Regions from separate parts of the Laceyella putida genome, predicted to be linked through region 3. Evidence: riboswitches for the same ligand, from Rfam matches in the RefSeq annotation. Region 3 holds a riboswitch; each other region holds the start of a gene.
What was found. Region 3 has a riboswitch for cyclic di-AMP ahead of ACFQNG_RS08040 (cell wall hydrolase). Riboswitches for the same ligand answer to the same signal wherever they lie in the genome.

Region 1 (7,352 bases), on a different contig from region 3:
ACTGGAAGCGCCCGCAGGCCCGATGTCCCAATCATGGTCCCGTTGGACCCTCCCATCGACAAGCCGCCATCGATCAGCCCTTGGTCAAACAACTCCTTCACGACCTTGGCGATCCCTCTGGTCATGACCGACATGGCCAAGGACTTGTCCTTTTCCCGCCGAAGTTCATCCAAAGTCATCCCTCCCGCAAGGGACACCCGTTCCGCGGGCACATCCGGTTCGAACAGCGGTTCACCCAGCACTCCGGTATTGATGGTGAGTGCATAATGGCCGCGTTTTTCTATCTCGCGCTTCACAAACGCGTAATCCGCCCCTTTGGTGTCCAATGCCCCGATCAGCGCAATGGTTTTACCCATCATAACCCCCCTCACTGAAAATAATTAATGAAAACAATTAATTATGTAATCAAAATATATATTTCTGCAATTACGCATCAATCCCTTTCTAAACAGCGAGCGCTTTTGCATCCTACCCGCTTCATTCCCGCAGAAACAAGCTTCCCCATGGCGATTTCTGAAAAAGAAAAAAACACAACCCCGCTTTTCTGCAAGGGTTGTGTCACACTGTCAAGACACTCTCATCACCGGGTGAGAAGACCTTGGTCTTGCATCCATTTTTTGGCGACATCCAAAGATTTCTTGTGTTCGATGTCCACTTGTTTATTTAATTTCTGCATCTCCTCATCAGTGATTTTGTTCGCCAATTGATTGATCACCTTCTCCAACTCCGGATGCTTCTTCAAGACTTCATTCCGGATGATGGGAACGGCATAATACGGCGGGAACAAATGCTTGTCATCCTCCAGCAACACCAGGTCATTGGCCGGGATTTTGCCATCCGTCGAGAAGGCGTCGATCACATCCACATTCCCGTTGGCCATCGCTTTATATTTCAAGCCAATTTCCATCGATTTCACGCTTTTGAACTTGGTTCCGTACAGCTTGTTCATGGCGGGAAGCGTGTCTTCGCGTATCATGAAGTCTTGCTCGGACCCCAGTATGAGATTGGGTGACTGCTTGGCCAAATCGGAAATCGAAGCGATGTTCAACTTCTTCGCTTCTGACCTGCGCATCGCCATGGCATACGTGTTGTTGAAACCGATCGGTTGCAGCCAAGTGACATCATACTTTCCCTTGAATTCATTTTTCACGAGATCATATGCCTGTTGCGGATCGGAGACGGCCTTCTGTTTCAAGATGTTCACCAAGCCCGTTCCCGTATATTCCACATAAATGTCAATGTTGCCGTTTTTCATTGAATTCCATATCACATTGCTGTTCAGCCACGTTTTCTTCTTCACTTTCAGATCCGTGTCCTGTTCGATCAAGAGCGTGATCATGTCCGCCATGATGTCCTGCTCCGTGAAATCTTTGCCGCCCACGACTACGGTATCGGAAGAGGCATTGACATTGCACCCCAACAGACCCACCGTCAGCGCCAGTGTCACCAATATGACCAACGCCGCTTTAAGTGGACGCTTTGGCATCGAGACAGCTCTTTTTTTGCATATCAATCACATCGACTCCTTTTGGCTATTGATCCGATTCATCTCATCCCTTTGGGCGTGAACAGACGGTCCAACCCATGCAATCCATAATCAAAGAGAATGGCAAGCAGGGCCGCCGGTATGGCTCCCACCAAAATGGTCGGTGCATCGATCATGCTGATTCCGCGCATGATGATATCCCCGAGCCCGCCCGCGCCGATGAAAGTGGCCAAAGTGGCTACGCCAATCGTCAACACCGTGGCCGTGCGAACCCCCGCCATGATGACTTGCCTGGCAAGCGGAAGCTCCACCATCCATAAAATCTGTCGTTTCGTCATCCCCATCCCGATGGCAGATTCAATCAATGCCTGATCCACATTTTTGATGCCCGTATACGTGTTCCGCATGATGGGAAGCAGCGCGTACAGCGTCAGCGCCACAATCGCGGGAACGGTGCCGATCCCAAAAATGGGGATCAAGAAACCGAGCAAAGCCAAACTGGGAATGGTCTGGATGACGGAAGCGATCATCAGGGCGACCTTGGCCAACCGCTCATGTCTCGTAATGACCACGCCGACGGGGATGGCGACCATGCAACCGATGATGATGGCAATCAGCGACAAGTAGATGTGTTCCCCTAATGCGGCAAGAAGGTCCTCCCAATTATTCATCAACGATTCAATGAACAAATTCAAGCCCCCTCAGCCTCCTCCATCAGGGTATCCGCAAGGACATTGAGAACACTCGCCCTCGTGACGACACCCACCAGCTTGCCGGTTTGGTCGGTAACCGGTATGAAGCCCCGCTCCCGTCCGTTCAACAGGGGCAACACGTCCTGCATGGGGGTTTCGGAATGGATGGGTTCCACATCCTTGGACATGACATCTTTCGCTTTCAGCCCTTCATTGTTGTAATGGGCATAAATCTCATTCGCGCCGATCACGCCCAAATAACGCCCTTGCTGATCGGTCACGATCAAGCCATTGACCTGGTGGCGCCTCATGAGTTGAATGCATTCCGCAAGTCCGCGCATCGGCGAGACGGTGATCGCCTTGGTGAGCGCATCCTTTGCCTTGGACAACAGCGAGGAATGAATAAAGCGCTTTTCCCCGACAAACTCCCTGACAAATTCGTTCTTCGGGTGGCGAAGGATTTGGTCCGGCACATCCCGCTGGACAATCACCCCCTCTTTCATCAGCACGATTTCGTCGGCGATCTTTAAGGCTTCATCCATGTCATGCGTGACAAACACAATCGTTTTGTGCAACGTGTTTTGCAACTTGACCAGCTCATCTTGAAGCTGTTCCCGGCTGATGGGGTCCAATGCGCTGAACGGCTCATCCATCAAGATGATGGATGGGTCCGCCGCCAGGGCCCGGGCCACACCGATGCGCTGTTGCTGCCCGCCCGACAGCTCGCGGGGATACCTTGAGCGGAACCGGGCCGGATCCATCCCCACCAAGTCGAGGAGTTCCTCCACCCTCTTTCTGAAAGTGGTAGAGTCCTCTTTTTTGAGCTTTGGCACCAGGGTAATGTTCTCTTCAATCGTCATGTGCGGAAACAAGCCGATTTGTTGAATGACGTAACCGATCTGACGCCGCAATTCCACCGCATTCACCCGGTTGATATCCTCACCGTTTACGGTGATGCGTCCGGTTGTGGGCTCAATGAGCCGATTGATCATCTTCAACGTGGTTGTCTTCCCGCAACCCGACGGCCCGATCAACGTCACCAGCTTGCCTTTGGGAATCTGGAGGTTAAGGTTTCTCACAATCGGATTTTTTTCATATGATTTGGACACTTCAATAAATTGAATCGCTGTATTTGTCATTTGCTCTCCTTTCTATTTTTTCTCGCCCCCGAGACAATCGAAGGTAAAACCGAGCTCAACACTCGGAAATAAGGGAATGATAGCTCCCTCATACTTTGCGATATGATCCACTGCGCTTTGGGGAAAAGGAAAAGTGCATAACAATCATATTGATTCGCCTACGAAGTTAGCTGTCGGATTCGGCGGGTTCCCATTTTCCCCGCCTAAGCCGTGTTGCTGGCACAACACAAGCCATTCACCCCAAACTTTGGTTCCCCCGCTTCCGCAACGCCCCATGGGCTTGCAGAACTCGGCCCTTCCTATGACTGTTATCAAGGGGTAGAGTTGATGAATTTTTAGTATTATAACATAAATCGATGTTATTGCAAAATCGGATAAAGCACTTTCGAAATTGTACATGAACCGAAATCGTTTCATTTATGCGGTGGGAGACTCATGCCCGGTCGGTCTCGGGATTTGGCAAAATGCCGGAAGTGGGCTTCATCCCCCATTGGCTTGTCGCCCGTCCGCATTGGCGATCCACGAAGGTTTCACCCTGCGCTTCCTTTTTCCGGCTTAAGCATGGGAAGCCATAAAAGGAAAGGCATCGGGAGCCTTGGACACAGTTCACCTCCTCGCCAATGTCACCAACCATCGGCCCCATGGATAGCAAGGGGTCATCCAGGAGACAAAGACGGAATCACCGAACCCGGAGAATGCGCATGCGATAGAATTGCCGGCGGCCCCCACCATAGCCCCCCATCCCGTCCCCGCTCCTTCCACCGTCGCTGTCTACTTGTACGTCTTGATTTTTTCTGGTCAAACTTGCCAATGGTCCGATAGGCAGATACACAAAAATCCCACGTACAAGAACAGATATAACGTCGCATCCATATACTGTCATCAATCATGGAACAAATTCAAAAAAAATGATACGGAGGTAAATGATGAGTCGACAACAAAGACATACTCATGAATTTTTAGGCAGCACAAAACTAGCCGAACAAGGTCAAGACAGACACAATCACCGATTTGCCGGAGTTACCAGTGAAGCGATCCCATTAAAAGGGGGAAATCACATTCACACTATAACGGTGAATACGGACTTTCTTGACCATCATCACAAACTCGTTATAAAAACAGGCCCGGCCATACCTGTCGGCAAGGGAAAACACGTACATTTAGTAAGGGGAGTCACTACAGTCGATGACGGTCATGTTCACAGATTCGTGTTTACTACGCTTATTGACCGCCCCCTTGTATAGTTGGAACGATTATGGCGATGAAAGAACACTCTGTGCTTTCAAACATTCTATTTGCATCTCTCTTCCATACCTAATATGAAATTGCCAGATATCCAAAGACCTTGGGGGATCCTCATGGTCTTTAATCTTTTTCTCCTTCTGAGATGCGAATGCATCCACATCACGCTCACCATTGGGATTTACGTTCGGATGATGCCAAGCTGCCGCGTGACGTGGTGCCATCGTTTCAGGACAGCTTCCGAATGGGTGAGCCGGCCAGACGCGCTCCTGCGGCATCGGCCCTCTCTTGGGTCAAATTCGGGCTCCATGCGACGACCTCCATCCCAAACGCGGCCCCAATGCGCGCCATCCGACAACCGGTTGACTTTTTATAGTTCATAAGCAGTGAAAGTATCACAGTCACAATGAATAAATCTGTTATTTTTCTCCAATTTTTATCATTTGTCCCGTATAAATGCGACCTGTTTGCAAGTTGTTGAGTTTCATGATTCGTTTCATTGGAACGTCATATTTTTGAGAAATACTCCATAGTGTATCCCCTTGTTTCACCACGTGGATCGTGAATTTCTCTTTGATAAAATCCGTATAATGGATCATTTTCCCTCTCCGGGGTGATCTGTGCATTTTCACTAAAATGCCTTCCTTTCTCAACACCCTCAACATTTGTTCCGCTCTATGCCGATAGGTGTCGCTTTTTACCGCTTCTTTGCCAAATCTCTTCATTTGCTCTCTCTTATTGGTTGAAATTTATTACGAACAGCGGGGGTGTCTGATGTCAGCAAGAATCCTCCTGAACCGAGAATTTCATAAGTCCGCTGTGTCAATTGATCTGTGCAGTTTTGCAGGCCAATGACGATTTTGGCTGAGCTATAGATTTTGTTTGCTTCTGTATAATCCACATATCCGTGCATCCATTTACGGGGGATTTGTTTCCCAATAAACTCCCTCATATATTCCCAATTGGCTCCCCAAAAATCAATGCGGATGTTATTGCGTATGAGAGGGGAAATGAGCGTTTGCAATGAAGATACGCGGAACACATCCGGTTTTTTTCTTAGAAATGCAGGATATGCATTTGCCACAACCGCTATATCACAGCGATATTTATCCACCGGTTTAACTTGGTGATGGACACGCTTATGGTATGCAAAATCTAAATGTGCCGCTTTGACACCTTGTTTCCTGTAGAATTTGCACATAGACGGCGTAACCGTGAACACAAAGTCCGGCTTCATTCGTTTAATTAATGGGAGGGAAAATTTTTCTGTATGCAGCGGATCTTCCGTTGCCCAAAGACTAGTGGTATTTTTGATTTTTCGGCAGCGTGATGAATCCATAATTGCTTTTCCTTCGTATGTTCATGTGTCCATCCCATGGAGACCAAAAGATCCGGTTGGAATTCATCGATCATATCTAAAATACTGTTTCTTTGAAGGGGTCCGGAAACGATAGCCGTATGCCCCGCATCCTTAAAACCGTTTGGCAAACCGTAGATCCAGATCGGGTGACTCTCCAGAAAGAGAATGTTCAACTCTTTTCACTTCCTCTCTTTATATCAGTCTTAAACCATAGTATGAACAGGGAAACTTTTGTGTCGCGGTACCAGTCCCTTACAAAGCTCATTGAAAATCCAAGATGGAAATAGATAAAATGCTGGTGCAAAAATAAATGTTGGGTATTAGTAAAAACAATCCCCCCAAACCAAAGGAAGCGCCAGATTCATCAATCTAAATCAACAAATTTAAAATATACGATTTTTCCCACAAAATTAACGAAAAGTGTATACTTTTATTAAAATTCATATTATAATATACATACAGACCGGTCTGTATGTATATGCGCAAGTTGTGTTGGTCAAATCATTTACAAGCGAACTGATTGGTATTAAATAGTAGATGTTATGTTGTTTTTATATTGAGGGCGTATTTTTCATTGTGACGAGAAAAACCCGAAAATAGAATGTGAAAATAAAAATAGCCCTCTTTACGGACAACACAGATGAGGGGGAAGAAAAGTGAAAAGCAAGAGAAAGGTGATGATAACCACAACTTCTGTGTTCATTTGTCAGATTCTAATTATCGGAATATTCGTGTTGCCGTACAACCAAGATTTGAATCCCATCTTGCACAATAAAGACGACGGATATCTTTCCAATGTCATTGCTTATATGAATTATTTCCTGACATTGCTGGCCACACTCGGAACGATCAGTGGACTGGCCTTTACTATCTTTGGATACTATCAATCCACGAAAGTCCCCCAAATGGTAAAAGAAGAAGTCAAAGTCCACTTCAACAGCATTATCCCCCAACAGGAACAGACCCAACAACAAATTCAAAAACTCCAAGAGACCACTTCCCAAAAGATCAAAGCCCTCCAGTTGATGTTGGAACCCAGCATCTTGGGAAAAAATGACGATCTTGATTACACCGACAGAATCAAGATGATCAATACGGCCCAAAACATATACCCCAACTTATGGCGATCAAATTATTATAAGGCGAAAATCAACTGGAACGAATTTGAAGCTCACCATAAAATACGGAACAGGGAAGCCGCAATGGATTTAATGAACCGACATATAGCCAAATACCCGGAACACTCTGACGCTTGGGTTGAGTTGATCAACTGGCTGATGAAGTCAGAACAGCAAACACGGGCGCTCACGAACTTTGAAAAGATGATGGAGTATCATCCCGAACTTGTAACATCAATAGAAACACTGATTGATTGGAGCAACTTGAGCACTGAAGATCAACATCATTACAAAGAGGAAATCAAGAAAAAAGTG
Region 2 (7,352 bases), on a different contig from region 3:
TTTAATCACCACGGTCGTCGGCAATGTCTGCCCAGGTCCGAAACTCTCAGCCACGATGCGAAATCCCCGCACCGACTCATACTTCGGATCCACTTCCTGCAGGCTGTCAAAAGACAACTCCCCTTGATAGAGGAAAAGGAAAGCCGACAATAAGACAACCAACAGGATCGAGATGGCCGGGCGCTTGACGGAGAAATGGGCCAATTTACTCCACAACCCATTCTCCCCGTGCGCATCCAGCTTCTTGGCGGGCCAGAAAATCGCTTCGCCCAGAACCGCCATAAAGAACGGGATCACCGTATAGATGGACAATAAGAGAAACGCGATCCCGATCGCCACAGCGACGCCCGATTGATACACGCTGAACTTGGAGAATCCAAGCATGCTGAATCCGATCAGCACAGCGAGCCCACTGAAGAACACCGTCTTGCCCGCTGTACGGTATGTGGCCGCAATCGCATCCGCAATCGAGCGCTGTTTGCCAATCTCTTCTTTAAACCGCATAAACAACAAGATGTTATAGTCAGTGCCGATGCCGAATAACACCAAAATCAAAAAGGTTTGCGTCGTGTTGGCGAACGGAAAATCAACCGCCTCCACCAAATGCGACACGACCCCCATCGAAACCACGTAAGTTAATCCCACGGTGAGCAATGAAATGATTGGCGTGATGGGAGAACGGAAGATGATGATCAACACCGTCACGATAAACATCACAGTTAAAATCTCTGTTTTCTTCACTCCATCCAACGAGGTTTGCGCGAAATCCTCGTTAATGAACTCATTTCCCGTCAAGTATGTGTGAACCCCACTCACTTTCACTTCTTGTGCCAGCTTTTGCCGCAATTCGGCTACCGTAGCCTTGCCTTGTTCGATGGTGGCGACCGCCATCACCGTTTTTTTGTCTTTGGAGATCAACTGCCCTTCCGACTCTTTACTGGAAAAGGGATGCAAGACGGAACGAACCTGAAGCCGTCGGTTGTGTTCCAACTTGATCAGCTTCCGTTCGATCGCTTCCAGTTGCCCTTCCGTCAGCTTCTTGTCTTCATGGAACACAATCAAGGCATTGACGCTTTTCTCGCCTTGGGCATGTTGATCCATCTCCGCAAGCAGGTCGGAAGCGATGCGGGACGTATATTCAGCCGCAATTTCCGGTTGCCCTTTTTCCCTTACCAGCTGATCGGTGGAAGGCATCGTGACAAAAAGCGCAACCGTCGTGGCAAGCCATAACAACAGCAACAGCCACTTGACCTTAAGGACCCATTTCATCCACCCATCTCCTCCCTTGACATCTGACTCACAAGTCAGTTTATCAAGGAAAAATAAATCAAATCTAAATCAAATATGAAAAAAGCTAAAGGAAATGAGTCGATCTTATGGATGCGCGATCGGAATGGCAAACCTGACTCCCAAACCGCCAAGGTGTGACGGAAATGCTTCCATTTGTCCGCCATGGCGTTCGACAATCGTGCGGCTGATGGCCAATCCCAACCCGGTCCCGCCCGTTTGCGCCTGGCGGGCCCGATCCACTGTATAAAATTTGTTGAACAAGTGCGGAAGTTCCGCTTGCGGCACCCCGATGCCATTATCTTCAATCTGAAAATACGCCATATTCTCTTCGACATAGCCAACAAAATGAATCATCAAATCGTCTGCCTGCGCATAGCGCACAGCATTGCTGACCAAGTTGGCCACGACTCTGCGCAACCATTCCTCATTGGCGTCGAGAACGGTCGTTTCCCCAAACAGGTGATGGGCACGGAACCCGATGTCCAACCCGGCGCATTCCGCTTCATACTCTTCCGCGATGGAACAAAAGAAGGTGTCGGCGCGGATCAGAGACGTTCTCATGTCGATCAGCGCATATTCCTGTTTGCTGTATGCCGAAAACTCCTCCACCAACTTCTGGATTGTCACCGTCTTCGTCTGCAACAACCGAAAGGTTTCCCGTTGTTTGGCCGGATCCTTCACCACCCCCGACTCCAACAACTCCAAAAAACCCTGGATGGTGGTCAAGGGCGTTTTCAAGTCATGCGCGATCGCAGTGATCATATGCAATTGCTCTTCATACGCCTGAACCAACCGCTCTTCCATGGCGTGCACATGCCGGTATAAATCGCCAATTTCATTGCAGCGCTTGTAGGTTAGGGGAAGAGGCTTCCGCTTTAAGCGAATTTGGGCCAGGCGTTTGTTCAACGCTTGGATCGGCATGGTGATAAAATGATGGAAATAGATGACAAAACTGATGATCAAAATGATCAACACGGGGATAAAGGCCCAGACCGTCCGATTGATCAAGGAGTGAACGCCAAACTCCATCAACCGGGGCTGGCGTATGATCTGAAGCTGACCCGTCCGCTGATGGCCTTCATAAATCGGAAGTGAGAGGCTCACGGTGAATCTGCCGGGTTCAAGCTTTCCCGCCATGAACGAACCGGCTTTCCCCCGATACTCCAACCGAAGCCTTCCATCCGCCACCATTTGCTCCAGCGCATGACTTAGTGCGGTTGAGTCATGTTGCAGCCACTCCACCTTGCGCACAATCTCAAAATTCTCCGTGACAAGCGCTTCCGATTGGTCGGCCACTTGCCGGATAAACACATCTTGGACATATAAGAAAAGAAAGCCCACCAGCCAGAGAAACACCAGGATGGTTAAAACCAAAAACAACAACGGGATTTTGTACTTCAGTTTCATCTGTCTTCTCCACTTAACAGAAACTTATAGCCGACACCCCAAATGGTTTTGATCATCGCGCTCCCTTCGCCCAACTTTTTTCTGATGTTTTTGATGTGCACAGTCACGGTATTCAGATCACCAATATTGTCATCCCAAACGCTCTGATAAATTTGTTCCCGGGTCAATACCTGATTATGGTGTTGGTAGAGAAAATGGAGTATCTGAAATTCCTTGGTGGACAAATCCAGTTTGTCCCCGTTCAGAAACGCTTCGTATGTCTGTTCATTCATGTGGAGGCCTGTCGAAGGCGAGTCCACTCCTCCATCCCTCTCCGATTGAAACATCGCCAACCGCTCCAAGCGCCGGAAGTGAGCTTTTATCCGCGCAACCAACTCTTGCACACCAAAGGGTTTGGCGACATAGTCATCCGCGCCGATCTCCAAGCCAATCACTTTATCAATCTCCCGATCCCGGGCGCTGAGCAAAATGATCGGCATATGATAACGTTGCCGAATTTTCCGAATGGTTTCCAGCCCATCCATCTCCGGCATCATAATGTCCATCACAATCAGATCGATGGGATGCCGCTCTACCGCTTTCAGCGCGCACCTGCCATTGGCGGCCGAAAACACTTGAAACCGCTCATAGGTGAGTGCCTCGGTTAACAGCTGGATAATATCTGGATCATCATCAACAATAAGGATATTTCTTGCCATAGGGACCTCCCGTTTCCTGGCGGTCTTGTTTGCGGTTACCCGCAGCATGTTCCCAACACAAGCTTATCACACCTTGATGAAACAAACCCGTCCCCCCGGCCCCAACAGGCCGCCACATGAGGCTTCCAAAAAATCAGCCCCCTTTTTCATACAGGGGGCTGATTTTCACTTGCCACTTGCTGTTCAAGTTCGCCTATGAAAAAATTTCTTGTGCTTGATGGTTCCATTTTTGCCTTCCCTTGTTTTGCCGGAATCCATTCCCTGATCCCTGGTGCGTTGGTATTCGGCCTCAAAAAACTCAACCACTTTCTCCATCATCACTTTTCTGGTCAAAATTCCGATGAATCGGCCTTTCAGATCGATGATGGGGGTAAACGAACGTTCCAGCAAGACTTCAAAAGCAAAAGATAAAATGGAATTGGCCAAAATGCCCAAATAGCTTTTGTTCATCGCTTCCTTTACCGTATGTTCTTTCAATCCTGTAAAATCACCTTCCTGTTGGTTCAACTGCAGGATGAAATCCAATATGTTGGTTTTGCTTATCACTCCCTCCACTTTTCCCGCGCCATTGATGACGGGTACAGAGCTTAATCGCTTTCTCGTCAATACCAAGAGAGCCCGTTCCAACGAACAGTCCGGGTCGATGATGGTCACTTGCTCCTTGGGGATGATGAGCGTGGCAATCTCTTGTGAAAATAAATACGAATCCTTATTAAACATAAAAATAACCCCTTATATCGCAATAGAGTCACAAACCGGTATTCGAAAAATGAAAAACCGCAGAGCGGTTACTCTGCGGGCGTCTGCCACAACAAATAACCCCCTCTCATCACGCTTGCGAGGTTAGCTGTCGGATTCGGGCTGGAGAGTAGCCCTACCCAAGCCAACAATGATTCGCTTGAGATTCACCCCATGTGGAAGAAGTGTCTCTTCTCACGATTGGTTCCCCCGTTCCCTCAATGGGATTCAGCGAGCTTTGGGATCGATGTCGGATTTTTCATCGAAGTTGAAGTTATCTTACACCGACAGTAAGTGAAAGTAAATGCCCCCATGGGTTTGGCTCTTCCCCATTTTCACTTTGCCAGCCCATGTAAGCGCTTAATTATCGTTGTTTCTTAATGAATCGATGTTTATCTGCCCCTTCGCGGCCCACACACCCGCCCCCCTTTGGGAAAAGCCGAAAGCGCCTGGGCAAGTTTACCGCTTGTCCAGGCGCTTTTCCTTTTACCTTATGTCGTGCTGCAACTCCCATTTGAATTGTTGTTTCACCAGTTTTTGATACAACGCATGATTCGCCAACAATTCCTGATGAGTCCCCATGCCGGTGAGCTTTCCTTGTTCCAGCACCAGGATTTGGTCCGCGTCCACAACCGTGGACAAGCGGTGGGCAATGACCAGCGTGGTCCGCCCTTGCATCAGGTTTGAGAGCGCCTCCTGCACCACTTTTTCCGAGGTGGAATCCAAGGCGGATGTCGCCTCATCAAGCATCAAAATTTGCGGATCATGCAAGATGGCGCGGGCGATCGCGATGCGTTGCCTTTGCCCGCCGGACAACATGATTCCCCGTTCTCCCACTTCCGTATCAAAACCGTTTGGCAAGTTTTTGATGAATTCGTCGGCATAAGCGAGCTTGGCCGCTCTCTCCAGCTCTTCCTCCGTTACATCCCGATCCATCGCATAGCAGATGTTCTCCCGAACCGTTCCGGCAAGCAAAGGGCTTTCCTGTGACACATAGCTGATAGAGCTCCGCCACTCTCTGAGCCCCAGTTGGGACAGCGGGGTGTCTCCCAAGCGGATTTCCCCGGCCACCGGATGATAAAATTGCTCCAACAAGGAAAAGAGCGTCGTCTTGCCGCTGCCGCTCGGGCCTACAATCGCGGTCACTTTGCCCGGTTGAACCGTGAAACTGACATCATGGAGCACCGCGTCGTGACCCGGATAGGCAAAGGTCACGTGATCAAAGTGGATTGGTTGGGCGGGAACCACGGCAGAACTCTTCGCTTCCACATCCTCTTGTTCATGCTCCAAGATCTGGAGCAGCCGTTCTGTCGCTCCCATCGCTTTCTGCACACTGGTAAAAAAACGCGTCAACATGGTCAGGGGTATAATGATCTGGAACAGGTACAGGATAAACGCGACCAAATCGCCCGCACTCAACGCACCGGTTGAAACACGGTACCCACCATAGCCGATGATCACCACCAGCATGAACATCATCACGAACGACATCAGCGGTTGAAGCACGGCAGTCAATTTGGCTTCTTTCAAACTCACTCGCAAGAGATGGTCGATTTGCTTTTCCCCATGTTTCTGTTCCACCGCTTCCGCCACATAGGCTTTGACCAAGCGAATCTCTGACACCACCTGGGTGAGCAGGCTGGTGAATTGAGCGGTCTCCCCTTGCAACCCTTTGGAAATGTTATACATTTTGCGCCCAATGGGCCGCATGACCAGAAAGATGATGGGAACGGAAATCAGCATGACCAATGTCATCGACCAATCCAAATACAAGAGGATGGCAAGGGAGCCAAATAACGAGACAATCCCCGTGAAAATCGAAACCAATTGCTGGCTGATCAAGTCTTTGATGATAGCCGTATCGTTATTGATGCGACTGATCGTCTCCCCCGACCGATTTCGGTCAAAATAAGAGATCGGCAAGTTCAAGGTTTTATGCCACAATCGTTTTCGCAACTTGGCCACAACCATTTCCCCAAGATAGGCCAAGTAGTAAGTGGAGAACCCCGACACGGCCGATTGCACGACAAACGCCACCAGCAAGGTCAACACAGTCTGAAGATCAAGCGTTTTGACCGTCATCACATCGACGATATCTTTGGTCAACCACGGCACAACCAAGCCCGCCACGGTTGACACCAAACTCAATCCCAGCACGAGGCCGATCAAGAATTTGGGCAATGACTTCACATCGATCAGTTCAATAAATCGTTTGATATTTACTTCCAACTTAGGATTCCTCTCCATTGATGTCCCTCCACATTTTATGTCTTTTTCCTCTCTCTTTTTGAACAAGTCGGCATCACATGCGCGGTTTGAGCGGCAGGTGGATGGTCATCTCGGTACCTTCGCCCAACTTGCTTTTCACCTTGATCGAGCCATGGTGCCGCTCGATGATTTTTTTGACGATGGCCAGCCCCAGCCCACTCCCGCCGATTGAACGGTTTCTGGATTTGTCCGCTTTATAGAACCTCTCAAAGATATCGCTTGATCCTCTTCAGCTATCCCAATGCCCGTGTCGGACAGGATCGCTTCGGCCCGTTCCCCCTTCTTCCGCAATTCAACCCCGATCACACCGCCATCCGGCGTGAACTTAATGCTATTGCTAATCAGGTTGACCCACAATTGCCCCATCATATCTTCATCGGCGAACACGGTTACTTCTTCGAGAGCGAGATCCATTTCGATCGATTTCTTTACCCACTGGGGTTCCAAAGACAAGATAACTTTTTGCAATTGCTTGTCCAAACGGTACGGTTTCGGCTCAAACGGATGAACATCGGACTCCAGCGAGGACAGTTTCAACAGGTTCTCACTCAATTTGGACAAGCGGACGCTTTCCTGTTCAATAATGCGAAGATAATGCTTGCGCGCCTCCGCGCTTAACTCATCCTTCTGCAACGCATTGGCGAACCCCCGGATCGAAGTGAGCGGCGATTGGATCTCGTGCGAGACGTTGGACACAAATTCCTGCCGCATCTGTTCCATCCTGTTCAGTTCCTCGGCCATATGGTTGATGCTTTCAAACACTTCGCCAAACGGACTGTCATTGTCCTGGATAAGATTGGCGTTCAACCGCACCTTGAAATTGCCTTTGGCGATTTGCCTAAAGGCATCCATCATCACATGAAACAATTCAAAGCGCTTGGGCGCCGAGAATCTGGCAAACAGATAGCCCACCAAACTGACGAGGAGCAAGCCCACCAGACCGGTAACGAA
Region 3 (7,352 bases):
TTACCGCCATAACCGTAAAAACATCGGCTATCGGCGCATTGGTAATAAAATGTTTCGAGCCGTTAATGATGTATTTATCCCCCTTTCGAACCGCTCTCGTTTTCAGATTGGAAGCTTGGGATCCTGCATTGGGTTCTGTTAAGGCAAAAGCGCCAATGCGATGTCCTGACGCCATGTCGGGGAGATATTTCTTTTTCTGCTGTTCATTTCCCATTTCAACGATTCCCACGGTTCCAATCCCGGCATGCGCTCCAATGACCGTGGTATAGCCGTTATGGGTTTTTCCCAACTCCTCAAAAACGGCGCATTTTCCTATCATGTTGATTCCCAACCCACCGTATTCTTCAGGAATGCTTAACCCGAACAGTCCCATTTCTTTGGACATGTTCATAATCTGTTCGGGGATTTCATCTTTTTCTTCAATCTCATTGGCATACGGGTCGACTTCATCTTTAATAAAATCTCGCACGACATTTTTTAAGGCTAAAATATCCTCAGATAATTGAAAATCCATCCTGTTTATTCACTCCTCCACCTATTATGAAAATTCATTTGGGTGACGACATATTTATCAGACACGCCCTAGTTGTCATAGTTATAGAAACCAGCACCCGTTTTCCGGCCCAATCTTCCCGCTTTCACATATTTCACCAAAAGAGGACAGGGACGATATTTTTCCCCCAAGGCTTTGTATAGGTATTCCATATTGCGCAACCGGGTATCCAATCCAACCAAATCGGCCAACTCCAGCGGTCCCATGGGATGATTAAGCCCCAATTTGATGGCTTTATCAATATCTTCTACAGACGCCACACCTTCCATCAGCATATTCATCGCTTCATTCCCGATTAAACAGTTCATTCGGCTCGTGACAAAACCGGGAAATTCATTAACCTCAACCGATTCTTTATTCATTTGCTTAGCGACCTGTTTTGCCATTTCCAACGTTTCATCAGATGTTTCCAACCCTCTAATAATTTCAACCAACTTCATCTTATGGACAGGATTGAAGAAATGCATGGCCACACACTGATCGGGGCGAGAGGTTTGAGCGGCAATCTCAGTGGGACTCATCGTCGAAGTGTTCGTAGCCAGAACAGCGTGTACGGGAGCATGGGCATCCAACTGTTTAAAGACCTCAATTTTTAAATCCATTAATTCAAAGACAGCTTCTATCACCAGATCGGCTGTTTTTACGGCCTCGACCAGGTCCGTGGTATAGGATAAGTTCTTCATTGCCTGATCCTTTTGTTCCGCTTGAAGATAACCTTTTTCAACACTTCTTCCCAGTTCAGAGCTGACATATAACTTTGCCTTTTCCAATGCCTCTGTGGATACATCCTGCAAAGCCACTTTAAATCCTGAAACTGCCGCCGTATAGGCAATTCCTCGTCCCATCACGCCACTGCCAATGACTGCGATGGTTTTTAGCATGATTTCAACCCCCCACATCTATTTAATCATAAAGATTGATTAATAGAATTTCTTCATATCAAACACTCATATCGCATTTTAAAAATATCATTTTGAAAAAAATAGGCATATTTCGATTGGGTATTCTGTACCGCACCGATCAAGATTGATAAATCCTTCATCCTCTGTATAAAAAACAAGCAAGATTCATGCCAATAATAAATACCCAATCTAAGATGGACTTAGATTGACACGATTAGAGGAAAGTCGGGAAATAGCGATCGCACTCTTTCATTTCGATTCAAAATCGAATCGAATTGATTCATTTGTGAATCAACCCTGAAAACGGCAAGATCTTATTGAAATTGATCCAATATAGTCAGGCAACGACTGATTCTACTATAAAAAAATGTACTTTCGCATAGATACTGCATGGACATATCAGTTGAAATGAATCCATTCTTAGTCGCCCATTTTTAAACGCAAAAAAGACCCCCCTCTTAGACAAATGGCTATATCGTCTAAAAAGAGGTCGATCCATTTCCTCCATTCTTGCACTGTTCAGCCAGAACATGACTCACGAACCACCAGCTCCGGTTTTAAAATGATAGACCCTACTGTAAGCGTTGACAAAAACAATTTATTTATAAAATAGAATATACGAAACCAATATATTTTTCCTACTATTATAACGCCGCTTGAAGACCGCTATGATTACGATGATTGCCAAGTGTCCTTTGCGATGTAAGTTTCGATCCATTCTCCCAAAAAAATTCAGTGGTTAGTTGAGAAACACACTTTTTCATACTATAGTTGTCATTAAACAAAAACGAGTCCGTTGCAGAGGTTTAAGGCAATATCCGTAACAGTTGGGAGAGTCGGTTTTTATGACAGAAAATTTACAAATCCCCCTTCGCGAAAAAAATATTGTATTCATTGGTTTTATGGGTGTAGGTAAAACCACGATTGGCCAATTGGTTGCAAAGAAGCTGTATCGTGATTTTGTTGATATAGATGTAGAAATTGAAAAAACTTATAAGATGCCCATCCCCCAGATTTTTCAGGAATTTGGAGAGCCCTATTTTCGCCAAATAGAAAAAGAATTTATCATCGATACTTGTATGAACACTCGTTTAAAAATTGTCTCGCTAGGTGGAGGAGCTTACCTGCAGAAAGAAGTCAGAGAGGTTTGTTTATCCCATTGTATTGTGTATTTTCTTGATTTATCTTGGGACTCTTGGAAAAGTCGGCTACCTTTAATTATCGATAGCCGCCCTGTTCTTAAAAATAAAACATTGGACGAAATTGAAGAATTATTTCTGAAGAGATTAGATGCCTATTCCCTTCATAATTCCAAAATTCGCATCCATGATCAGGATGCTGAAACGGTTGCGGATCATATCGCTGAATCCATCAAAATCACCTGGGATATTTACCAACCGCAGGACTAATTTCCCGGGAATTGGCGTTGATCTTGCTTCAAGTTTCTCGGTGAAAGCATCCACGCTTTGCAAGTGGCGGATCGGTTACCGGCCCATGTTTCCAGTACCCTCCCTCGGGTCAATTGGCTGGGGGCCTGGGAGACATTGTTGCCGCAGGTATTTATATTGTCATTGATTTTATTCCAAGTGAAGCGACTGGAGCGGAGAATGCCTGCGAAACAAGCCATGATTTGCAAGGATCAGAAAGGAAAGTCCGCTGGTTCAAAGTCAGAGGAATATATCCCTGGCTTTTTTGGTGAAAGCGGCTTTCTGTGAATATGCTTTCCGGGCGGTCGGCCATGTTGTTCTCTGTTTCGACAGGGAGGAAAAGACTGTCCGCTCCGGTCCAACAGGCTAGGTAGATTAGACAAAACTCGCATCGCCTCTCCCCAAACAAAGGCGATGCCAGATATCACTTTCCCCATCCATTTCTCTCATTCACTTTTTCACATCCTCTCTTTTATTTTGATGACTTCGGTTGGTACAATTCAACTCCATTCTCTGCCAACCCGCCGAACGTCGGTACATGCATTAGAGTAAACATCAGAATATGGACTTTGATCTCGACGACCTCTGAAATTTAATACCATCCTGTTTGTGGAAAATTGGATGCCCGTAAATATCGTAATAAACACAGTTAGGATTCCGACCAAAAAACCGCCCCATATTGCCAATTGTCTTTTCAAAAAAAACACCTCTTATAGATTTATCCTTACTGTGTAGAATCCCCAAACAAATGAATTCCAGTCATACAATCGGATAAATGAATAGATTGAATGGAAAGTGATCAAAATAAATTTAGAATATTTACGCGAGAGTAGGAGAAACGATGCCGGATTGGATAGCAGTGGTATTGCGGACATTGGGCGCGATTATCATCCTGTTTGTATTGACAAGATTATTGGGAAAGAGGCAAGTAAGCACGCTTTCACCTTTTGAATACATAACGGGCATAACCATTGGGGGGTTGGCGGCCTCTATTCCATCGAAAACGGATGGCACTTGGCATTTGGGAATTGTTTCTCTGATTGTTTGGGTTTCGGTCGCGATTGGAATGGAGTTTTTACAGCTTAAAAGTAAGAAAATCAGAGAATGGATAGATGGAAAAACAACGGTCTTGATAAAAGACGGGAAAGTGTTGGAAGAGAATCTGAAAAAGGAACGGATCACCATTGATGAGCTGATGGCACAGCTTCGCAAGAGAAGCATATTTCACATTTCCGATATCAAGATCGCCGTGATTGAACCAGATGGTAATATCAACGCCTTTGTGTACAAAGAGTTACAACCAATCACGCCAAAAATGTTAGGTTTGAAAGTAACAAAAGAAGAGATCCCGTATGTGGTGATTGCGGATGGCATTATTTTAGATGAGGAATTGGCGAAACGAGGATTGACCCGCGAATGGCTTCAGGCGGAGTTGAAGAAGAAAAGCATCGCGTCGGAACATGTTTTTTTGGGGCAAGTAGACTCAGAAGGACAACTATATGTGGATTGTTATGATGATCAACATCAAGTCCAACAACCGCAGGAAAAAGCAAAATTGTTGACCACTTTGGAAAAGTGCAAAGCTGATCTGGACATATTTAGCTTGTCCACAAAAGACCAGCAAGCAAAAAAGTTATATGAACGGTATTCCCGACAACTCCAGCAAATGATTGAAGAGACAAACCACTAGAGTTTAACCACTCATCATTCGGTGGACGCAGCTCAGATCCACCCAACGAAAATCGAAACGAAGCAAGAGGCGAAAACATTATCCAAAGAACAAGTGAAAACCGTCGCTTTGAAGCAGTGCAAGGGAACCGTCAAATCCATCCAGCTGAAAAAGGAAAAAGGTGTCGACGTGTTCTATGTCCTCATCAAGGGGATGGACGGGAAAACCACCATGTGAAAGTGGACTCAAAAACAGGCAAACTTTGCCGATAGGTGGATAACTCCTTGTTAACAGGAAAATGATTCATCTAAGCCCAGATAGTTACTATTGAGTATATATAAAATCCCTCTTTATAATGAGAAAGGTTATTTTGAACCGGTTCAAAAAATCCTAAGCCGAATTCTGTGTAAACAGATACGGGGGAATGCAATCTTCTGTTGGGGTGAAGCAACTGTGATGGCAGTTGCCGGGAAATCTCCGAATCCCGAACCCGTCAGCTAACCTCGGAGGCAAAAAGGAGGAGGATTTGATGAAACGCTTGAAACAATTTCTGGCCAGCGGGCTCGCTGTCGGAGTGGTGTTTGGGGTGGCAATGGCACCTTACCATCAAGCGGATGCAGCCAATGCGCTATTAAAAGTTGGCCAAAAAAATAATGTTGCCTCAGTGAAAGATGTGCAACAACGACTCAAACAACTGGGTCTTTATAATAAAGATGTGACTGGCGTCTATGATGCCTATACCCGGGATATGGTCATCAAATTACAAAAGAAATATCACTTAAAATGGATTGATGGAATCGTTGGCCCGGAAACAACTGGCGCACTGAAAAAAGCGACTTTTTCCCAAGAAGAAATTGACTTGCTTGCCCGCGCCGTCTACAGTGAATCCCGCGGTGAACCGTATAAAGGTCAAGTTGCAGTGGCAGCAGTGATCTTGAACCGTGTTGATTCGGACATATTCCCCAATTCGGTAAAAGGTGTCGTTTACCAACCAGGAGCCTTTACCGCTGTTTCTGATGGACAGATTAACCTCAAACCAAATGATTCAGCATACAAGGCTGTATATCAGGCGATTCAAGGTGCGGATCCCACAAAAGGTGCTCTGTACTACTACAATCCTGAGACAGCATCCTCCAAGTGGATGAAAAATCGCTCCAAGAAAATGAAAACTATTAAAATTGGGAAACACGTATTTATGGAGTAATTCCTTTACCCTTGCAGAAAGCTGAATGAGGTTGTTGACAAAGAAGGTCAACAACCTTTTTGTTGAAAGGCAATAAAAAAACATTCCAGAGGAAAGCGTCTATGTTCAGGACGTAAATTTTATTTACAAGAAATTTATAGAGCGAAGCAAAAGCTCTGTTCAATCTACAACCCCTATAAATTAAATCTATCAATCAAACCGAGTCTAGTTACTAGATTCGGTTTTTTAAACTAGAATTGATCTGTGAAGATGCTCCGCAAATGCTAATTAAAAAAGAAACTACAATCCTCCTGAGAAAGCGAACAAGTAAAACAATACACTCATTAAAAAACAAAACACCTGATACTGTAGTAATAGTACAGCTGAGGTGTTCCCCTAATCTTTATAAAACTATGTCGTCTAATGCCTTCTAGCGTAAGGTACTTACCTTAAGTGTGTGGTCAAAATGTGGTCAAGCGGTGGTCTTGCCTAATTCCTGGTAAAAATGAGCTTCACATCGACTTCATCCTGCTTATTTTTATTGAACATTACTTAAACAATAAAATTAAACCAAAATAAGAACCATCTTTAATGATGGCCCTTAGCAATACTAGACGGGGTGAAAATATATCTTCCCCAATTACGTTACTTATTCCCATTCTTGATCTTTTGTAAGTTCTCCCGTTTCAAAGAAATGTTTAAAAGCTTTAATCATGTCCTTATACTCAACAAGATATCGTTTGAGTATGTCAGTTCCAACTTTTTGAACTGTAATGTTAATATGCTCTTCATCTTTCTTTGATACAGAAGGATTAACTAAATCTTCGCTGTAACCATCGTAATAATAGGAAACATAATATAGTCTAATTCCATTGTATTCGTCTCCCCCAGCAACCATTAAATCTCCGGCCTCATCGGAAAACAAAGAAACGTTATCAAGGTTGTATCCATCCACATGATCCAAGACTGATTTAATCTGATCCCAACTTGGATTAGATATTACTTCTTTTTCTCCTGGCTTTAAAATACGAAGTTTCCATTGACTCATATTTATACCGCACATTATGATATTATACTCAACTTGCTACACAGAATACTAACTATTAGAACCTATCAAAATATTAACTAATTAAATTTATTATAATTTGGATTGTTTAGCAACTAACCAACCATCCAACATTCCACTAACTGTTCTAGGACTAGTTGTTGTAATATATCTCTTACTAATAACGACACCGCCCTGTCCAATTTTAGTTAAGTAGCCTTTGCTTACATTTACATTTGCGTCAAAATGCCACCAACCTCTATAACCAGGTTTAACAGTCAACGTTGCATTATCAGTAACCGATCTTTGAATTGTCCAAGAAGCTCCTAAAGTGTTCTTGATAGCTTGTACATCTAAACCACTCACAGATACTGAGTAAGTAACTCCGCGTGTAGCTGAGTAAGAAATTGAATATGTTGCTGGGGAGCTCGTCTTATTTTCAACAATTCTGGATACTCGGCCAACCGCTTGTCTTGAAGTTGTGCGAACATCCTGGCGGTAGATTGCAACTGCTCCATTAACATCTCGTGTAGTTACACTGTTGTTTGCAGTATAATTACCTGCAGGTGTTTC
Region 4 (7,352 bases), on a different contig from region 3:
TTCCACCACGAACATGACGGGATTGCGCATCATGATCAGCGGATTTAATTTTTTAACACTGTCAATCAGGGCCTGTCTCACGATCGGGCCTTGAAACAGCGATGGATTTTTCGCTTGTGTTTTCATCCTCTATTCTCTTCCTTTCTAACGAATGGATAGGAATTCAGCGATCGGTCCCAAGACGAGCACAGGGAAGAAAGTGAGTGCCCCGATGATGAGTACCGTGCCAAGCAAAATCGCCCCAAACGTGGTGTTGTCCGTGCGGAATGTCCCGATCGTCTCGGGCACCGGTTGTTTTTGCGTGAGCGAACCGGCGACAGCCAGCAGAGCGATGATGGAAATATACCGACCCAATAACATGACCAGTCCGGTTGAGATGTTCCAGAATGGCGTGTTGTCCCCCAACCCTTCAAACCCGGAGCCGTTGTTGGCCGCGGAGGAAGTGAACTCGTAAATCACTTGTGAGATGCCATGGAAGCCGGGATTGCTGATCGCGTCCGTCCCCAAGGGAGTCATGAAAGCAATCGCCGATGGAACCAAGATAATGAGCGGATGGACCAACAAAGCGATCACGATCAATTTCATTTCACGGGGTTCGATTTTGCGGCCCAAGAATTCAGGTGTCCGTCCGACCATCAAGCCTGCAAGGAAGACGGCTAAGATTGCATACATCAACATGTTGACAAAGCCAACCCCTTCACCGCCAAACACGTTGTTCAGCATCATCAGCGACAAGGGAACCAACCCGCCAATCGGGGTGAGCGTATCGTGCATGTTGTTGACTGTCCCGGTGGTGGCCGCTGTGGTTACAGTAGTAAATAAGCTGGACAGCGGAATGCCGAAGCGCACTTCTTTCCCTTCCATGCTTCCTTGTGCTGTGGAGAATCCTAGCTTATTCAGTGCGGGGTTTCCAGCCTGTTCCGCGCAATAAACCACTGCGAGCAATACAAGAAATATGGCCAGTATGGTTCCAAAAAGCACCCAACCCTGCTTGCGGTTTTTCACCATCCGTCCATAAGCGAAGGGGAGGGCGGCCGGGATGCACCACATGGATAAGATCTCCAAAACGGTGGAGAGCGCATTGGGATTTTCAAAGGGATGAGCTGAGTTTACCCCGAAGAACCCACCGCCATTGGTACCCAAGTGCTTAATCGATTCCAGCGAGGCAACGGGTCCCAAGGCGAGTGTTTGCGTTTTCCCTTCCAATGTCGTCACCGTTGTGCTGGAGTCCAATGTTTGCGGTACGCCCAAGGCGACGAGCAACAAGGTGACGATGATGGCCAGTGGGAGCAATACCCGAACATTGGCCCTGACATAATCCCGGTAAAAGTTACCAATGGTTTTTCCCTTGGTAGCTAGTGCGCGAATGATGGCCATGGCCACCGCCAAACCCGTAGCGGCAGAGGTAAACATCATCATGGTGATGAAGATCATTTGGGATAAGATCGATAAGCCGGACTCGCCGCTGTAATGTTGCAAGTTGGTGTTGGTCATAAAGCTGACGACGGTGTTAAAAGATAACGTGGGTTCCATATTGTCAATTTTGCCTGGATTGAGAGGCAAGAACGTTTGCAACCGCAATACAAGATAGGAGATGCCAAGCAAGGTCGCGTTGGCAAAAAGCAAGGTGAGGGCATACTTTTGCCAACCCGTTTCATCCACATTTTTTATCCCGCCTACGCGGTAGATGAAATTTTCAACTGGTGAAAAGAAGCGGTCCAACTTGGTTTTCTCTCTAGAAAAAGCGAGAAACAAATATTTCCCGAGCGGGATCGCAATCATGAATAACAAGAGAAGAACGATCAAAAACTGGAGAATGGCGTTTCCCATTGACTAAAGCCTCCTGGTTTTTATTAGAATTTTTCTGGATTGATTAAGGCATATACCAAATACACAAAGACGGCCAACGTCACCGCACCGATCAACCAAGCCACTATTGTTCACCCCCTCCTTCCATCCAGTTGCACCAGTGCGCAAAGCCATAAAAGAGCGCAAACGAGGCGATTAACAAAACAACCATTGCGATATCAAGCATGGTGATCTCTCCTTTTTTAATTAGAATGTGCAACAAAGGGCATTTTTACCAATTTGCCAGACCGAATTTAAAAGGAATATAGAAGCAACAGAATATGAAAAGGCTTATTCTGTTGCTTCATCAAGGATATAAACGAGGCGTATTTTTTCATCAAAAGGATGAAAGTCAAAAGCCAATAATTGAATCCGGGTATGCAGGATCTGTTCCAGTTCGCATTCCAGCCTTTCTTGACCCTGTTCAAACAGCTTGCGGCGGATTTCCCTTACATGGGTCCCTTTTAGGTCGAATTGAAGCACATTTTGTTCCAATGTTGTCAAGATTCCGTTTAGTTCGATGATGAGTAAGTCGTCTGAGTGCAGCGAAACCCTGACATGCTTTGCTGATTTCCCTGTCATCCTTTTTTGGTGTGTTCGAAATAGGTTAACAAGCTCTCTCTTCATCCCCCTCACGATTTGCCCATACGCATCCCCAAATGATGGTTGAACCAAGCGGTTTTTAAGCATTAAAAAACCAACAGGTGGTTATCCTGTTGGTTTTTGCGCAACAAAAATAACCCCCCCCTCATCACGCTTACGAGGTTAGCTGTCGGATTCGGGTGTTGAGAGTCACCCTACTCATGCCGGTGTCTACGAACCTTGCATGAGATTCACCCCATGTGGAAGAAATCATTCGCCTCCACGATTGGTTCCCCCGTTCCATGACCAGGATTCAGCGATCATTGGGATTGCATTTCGTATGAAGTTGAAGTTATCTTACTCCTTTGGAAAACAAATGTAAATCTTTGATTTAACCTAATTAAGGTCGATTTTGGTAAGTCAAAGAAAATGTAAGCGCTTAAATCGAGTTGTTTCTTATCCAATCTCTTATTTTCATTGGCTTGATAGGCTAGTTATTTTCTTGCCTTAATAACGAATTAATCTCAAAAATAAAATGTTCTTTTGAGAAAAATAGCTTAAAAATATGCTTGTGTAGGAGTAAGATATGTTTAAAAGTAAATCATGGTCTATTCGCTGAATCCGTCATGGAGCGGGGGAACCAACATTGTGGCGTCAAGCCACTTGGGGTGAATCCATCTAGGAAGGGCTACTCTTGAGGCCCGAACCCGACAGCTAACCTCGTAAGCGTTTTGGGAGGGTGAACCAATGGTGATTTTTCGGAACACTGGGTAACCCCGGTGGTTTTTTATGCCTTTTTACAGGATGATTCACTATTTAAGATGTAAAAAGGGAGAAATGCATGAAAGAGATACCAGTGAGATCAATGCCTATCCTGTTTAAAGACGGTAGGAACATACAGGGAGCGGGATTGCAACGGAATTTTTCCCTGCGCCATTTAACGATGATATCCATTAGCGGGAGTATCGGTACGGGGTTGTTTTGTCAGCGGAAGTTCGATCCATACGGTGGGACCGAGTGGGGCGTTGGTTGCGTATGCCTTGATTGCAGCGCGGTCTCATCAAGTCAGAAATAGATACCGACCTGGTCGTTGATATGATTTATACACTTGCCATGCAGTTAGTGAAGGAATATTACCGGACCGGATCGGACGAGAATATGCTTAAAAAGGCTAGCGATATCCTCAAAATCATTAAGGAAGGAATCGCAAGTGTTTAAGGTAAAAACCTGGGATAACTATCTCCAAAGAAATAAGAGAAGCTTGAATTTATTATAGAGGGGATATATGTATGACTTCATATGTGCTTGGTTTTCAGGAGATCGACAAAACAAAGCTCATGGCAGTCGGGGGAAAGGGTTTAAACTTGGGGGAACTATCAAGGATTGAGGAAATACGGGTACCAGAGGGTTTTTGTGTCACCACCGAGGCTTATAAAAGAACCATCGGACGTAACAGAGAGTTTAACGCATTACTGGATCAACTCGCACTGCTAAGAGTGGAAGACAGGGAAGAAATCAGTAAAATCAGCAGAAAGATTCGCAGGGTTGTCGAAGAAGTGGAAATCGACCCGGACATCGAAGAAGAGATCATTCGTTATCTCTCAGAGCTTGGCGAGAGGCAGGCTTATGCCGTACGTTCCAGTGCCACGGCCGAGGATTTATCACTTGCTTCCTTTGCGGGCCAGCAGGATACGTATTTGAACATCATGGGAAAAGAGGAGATCCTGCAACATATCAGCAAGTGCTGGGCTTCACTGTTTACAGACCGGGCGGTGATCTACCGCATACAAAATGGATTCGACCACCGCAAGGTCTATTTATCTGTCGTGATCCAGCGGATGATTTTCCCACAGGCTTCAGGGATTTTGTTTACGGCCGATCCCGTCACCTCCAACCGGAAGGTGCTGTCAATCGATGTAAGCTTTGGGCTTGGCGAAGCGCTTGTCTCCGGCTTGGTGAATGCAGATAACTATAAGGTGCGAGAGGGAAGAATTATTGAGAAGACAATCTCTACCAAGAAATTAGCCATTTATGCATTAAAAGAAGGCGGTACGGAGGAACGGGAGGTCGAGCCCGATCGTCAGAATAGGCAGACGCTGACGGATGAGCAGATTTTGCAGCTGGAGCACATGGGTAGAAAGATCGAGGCCTATTTTGCCTGCCCGCAGGACATCGAATGGTGCCTTTTTGAAGATGCGTTCTATATCGTGCAGAGTCGGCCTATCACTACCTTATATCCAACACCAGATGTGAACGATGGGAAAACCCATGTGTTTATGTCATTCGGCCATCAGCAAATGATGACAGAAGCCATCAAACCATTGGGGTTGTCCTTCTTGAGGTTTTTATCTGATGATGTCCCAATGCATAAAGCCGGTGGAAGGCTGTTGTCGATCTAACGCACGACCTGGCCTCGCCCATTGGCCGAAAGATCCTACTCAGCACTATGGGCAAGAACGACCCTCTGATGCAGAACGTCATCTCCAGTTTAATGAAGCGGAAGGATTTTATGAAATCATTGCCGCGCGGCAAGAGAGTTTTCGGCTTTGGCAGAGAGGGACTATCCTGGGCACTTCCTATTCAGGCGATAAAGATCTACCTGAAAAACGACGCAGTGATCATACAAAAGCTCATCTCCCTCAACGATGCGTCTATAAGAGATCTGCAGCAAAGGATTGTAAACGTATCTGGAGATGAGCTGTTTGAATTTATTTTACAAGACCATAAGAAATTAAAAGAACTCATGTATGATTCAGTAAGCTTGGGAGCGATCATGGTTGGGATGCTTGCAGCGAACTGGATCAATAAAAAAATGGAAAAATGGTTGGGTGAAAAGAACGCGGCCGACACGCTTTCCCAATCGGTATCCAACAACGTTACATCTGAAATGGGTCTTGCGCTCTTGGATGTATCAGACGTGGTCCGGCAATATCCTGCGGTGATTGAATATTTTCATCATGCCAATGATGAGACCTTTTTTGAGGACCTAGCCAAACTGGAAGGCGGTCATGATGTCATCGACTCCATGCGGGCTTATCTTGAAAAATACGGCATGCGTTGTTCCGGGGAGATCGACATCACCCGGACTCGTTGGAGCGAACAGCCGACCGCACTCATCCCCATGATCCTCAGCAATATCAAGAATTTTGAACCCAATGCGCGCAGCATCAAATTTGAGCAGGGAAGGCTGGAAGCAGAGCAGAAGGAGCGGGATCTTTTAAGACGCTTGGAGCTATTGCCCGGTGGCAAACAAAAGGCAAAAAAGACAAAGAAGATGATCAGTGTTTTGCGCAATTTTATCGGCTATCGGGAATATCCCAAGTACGCCTTCATTAGACGTTACTACATTTATAAGCAGGCCCTGCTGAAGGAGGCCGCTGTACTGGTGCAAAAGGGCGTTATCCAGGAGAAGGAGGACATCTATTATCTATCCTTTGAGGAACTCCGGGAGGTTGTTCGCACAAACCGGCTGGATTACAGTATCATAACCGAGAGAAAAGAGGAGTACGGGGTCTATGAGAAGTTGACACCGCCGCGGCTGATGACGTCCGAGGGCGAGGTTATATTCGGCGAATACAACACCGACAATATTCCCCAAGGTGCCTTGGTGGGCATACCCGTTTCATCCGGCATTATCGAGGGCCGCGCACGTGTCGTTTTAAAGATGGAGGACGCCAACATAAAGGATGGCGATATCCTGGTAACTACATTCACTGATCCCAGCTGGACGCCGCTGTTTGTATCCGTCAAAGGCTTGGTGACGGAAGTAGGAGGGCTTATGACCCATGGATCCGTCATTGCGCGCGAATACGGTCTTCCGGCGGTTGTAGGTGTGGAAAACGCCACAAAGCTGATCAAAGACGGACAGCGGATCCGGGTGAACGGAACGGAAGGGTATATAGAAATGCTGTGACTTTTGTAGTCTCGCCATCAGATTTTCAGGAAAAATAAAATTACCGACTCCTTAACGTACAAGGAGTCGGTAATTTGTGTCTAAAATATGTCTAAACATACGATTTTCTCGAAATGATACGGTAACCCTATCGCCATCAAGCTAAGCCTTGTTAATTAAGTGAGAGTCGTTGTCTTTGTGATTAAATACCATCTGTCTCAAAAAAGTAGGCATAACAAACAAGCTTGAATTAAGCGAGAACACACAATGGGACTGTTCTCGCTCTTTGTGGTTGCCGATACCTAAGCCGTCCATTCCACCCTTTTCAATAGTCGAAACTTCATCAACGCCAGCACAAAATCGACGTAATAATCCCGGCGCACGATGACTCGGAATTCGTGGTCAACATGGGTGTAAAACAGCACATCCGTGTGCACGTCATTCTCCTCAAACATCTTCTGCACCTGTTTCATGGCATCAATTGTATCGGGGGTTCCATTGATGAATTGAATGTTGAACTCCACATCATTGCCATTGACTGTTTCTTGTATCTTTATCATGTCTTTATCATATTGGTAGAACAGCATGAGTTACGCTCTCCTTTGTTATATCAAATATCGCAAATACACATACACACTGGCCATAACCACGGATAGCAACATCAGAGGAAATCCATATTTCAAATACTGGACAAACGTGATTGGATGCCCTTCTTTGCCTGACATCCCAGCTACAATCAGATTGGCGCTCGCCCCGATCAACGACCCGTTTCCTCCCAAACAGGCTCCCAGCGCAAGACTCCACCACAATGGTTCCAAATTGCTGATTCCCATCTGCCCCATCTCTTGTATCATGGGGATCATCGTTGCGACAAATGGAATATTGTCAAGGAAAGCAGACGCGATCGCACTGAGCCACAATATCAACATGGAAGTGATGACGATATTGCCTTCAGTTAGTTCCATCGCTTGTTCCGCCAATTGGGCGATCACCCCCGTTTCGATCAGGCCGGAGACGAGGACAAACAAAC

Region 1: it holds a riboswitch for cyclic di-AMP, as region 3 does, so the genes downstream of both, ACFQNG_RS01810 (ABC transporter ATP-binding protein) here and ACFQNG_RS08040 (cell wall hydrolase) in region 3, are expected to answer to the same signal.
Region 2: it holds a riboswitch for cyclic di-AMP, as region 3 does, so the genes downstream of both, ACFQNG_RS00345 (CBS domain-containing protein) here and ACFQNG_RS08040 (cell wall hydrolase) in region 3, are expected to answer to the same signal.
Region 4: it holds a riboswitch for cyclic di-AMP, as region 3 does, so the genes downstream of both, ACFQNG_RS18475 (Na-translocating system protein MpsC family protein) here and ACFQNG_RS08040 (cell wall hydrolase) in region 3, are expected to answer to the same signal.

The regions. Positions count from the first base shown of each region.
Region 1 covers NZ_JBHTBW010000006.1:15,661-23,012, forward strand. The annotation lists gene ACFQNG_RS01795 (Tm-1-like ATP-binding domain-containing protein) at 1-356, opposite strand, end outside; gene ACFQNG_RS01800 (ABC transporter substrate-binding protein) at 581-1,486, opposite strand; gene ACFQNG_RS01805 (ABC transporter permease) at 1,546-2,157, opposite strand; gene ACFQNG_RS01810 (ABC transporter ATP-binding protein) at 2,178-3,317, opposite strand; cyclic di-AMP (ydaO/yuaA leader) riboswitch at 3,458-3,622, opposite strand; gene ACFQNG_RS01815 (hypothetical protein) at 3,751-3,960, opposite strand; gene ACFQNG_RS01820 (YmaF family protein) at 4,244-4,561, shown strand; gene ACFQNG_RS01825 (hypothetical protein) at 4,788-4,940, opposite strand; partial or broken gene ACFQNG_RS01830 (DUF3880 domain-containing protein) at 4,979-6,092, opposite strand; gene ACFQNG_RS01835 (tetratricopeptide repeat protein) at 6,576-7,352, shown strand, end outside.
Region 2 covers NZ_JBHTBW010000002.1:21,016-28,367, forward strand. The annotation lists gene ACFQNG_RS00330 (MMPL family transporter) at 1-1,269, opposite strand, end outside; gene ACFQNG_RS00335 (sensor histidine kinase) at 1,375-2,697, opposite strand; gene ACFQNG_RS00340 (response regulator transcription factor) at 2,694-3,395, opposite strand; gene ACFQNG_RS00345 (CBS domain-containing protein) at 3,579-4,115, opposite strand; cyclic di-AMP (ydaO/yuaA leader) riboswitch at 4,212-4,377, opposite strand; gene ACFQNG_RS00350 (ABC transporter ATP-binding protein) at 4,620-6,380, opposite strand; partial or broken gene ACFQNG_RS00355 (sensor histidine kinase) at 6,436-7,352, opposite strand, start outside.
Region 3 covers NZ_JBHTBW010000020.1:41,996-49,347, forward strand. The annotation lists gene ACFQNG_RS08015 (acyl-CoA dehydrogenase family protein) at 1-514, opposite strand, end outside; gene ACFQNG_RS08020 (3-hydroxyacyl-CoA dehydrogenase) at 583-1,434, opposite strand; gene ACFQNG_RS08025 (shikimate kinase) at 2,301-2,864, shown strand; gene ACFQNG_RS08030 (DUF421 domain-containing protein) at 3,724-4,572, shown strand; gene ACFQNG_RS08035 (hypothetical protein) at 4,594-4,788, shown strand; cyclic di-AMP (ydaO/yuaA leader) riboswitch at 4,935-5,078, shown strand; gene ACFQNG_RS08040 (cell wall hydrolase) at 5,081-5,755, shown strand; gene ACFQNG_RS08045 (hypothetical protein) at 6,384-6,782, opposite strand; gene ACFQNG_RS08050 (hypothetical protein) at 6,873-7,352, opposite strand, start outside.
Region 4 covers NZ_JBHTBW010000072.1:14,018-21,369, forward strand. The annotation lists gene kdpB (potassium-transporting ATPase subunit KdpB) at 1-126, opposite strand, end outside; gene kdpA (potassium-transporting ATPase subunit KdpA) at 145-1,830, opposite strand; gene kdpF (K(+)-transporting ATPase subunit F) at 1,854-1,934, opposite strand; gene ACFQNG_RS18475 (Na-translocating system protein MpsC family protein) at 2,140-2,475, opposite strand; cyclic di-AMP (ydaO/yuaA leader) riboswitch at 2,587-2,759, opposite strand; cyclic di-AMP (ydaO/yuaA leader) riboswitch at 3,034-3,174, shown strand; partial or broken gene ppsA (phosphoenolpyruvate synthase) at 3,720-6,343, shown strand; gene ACFQNG_RS18485 (hypothetical protein) at 6,625-6,909, opposite strand; gene ACFQNG_RS18490 (ArsB/NhaD family transporter) at 6,928-7,352, opposite strand, start outside.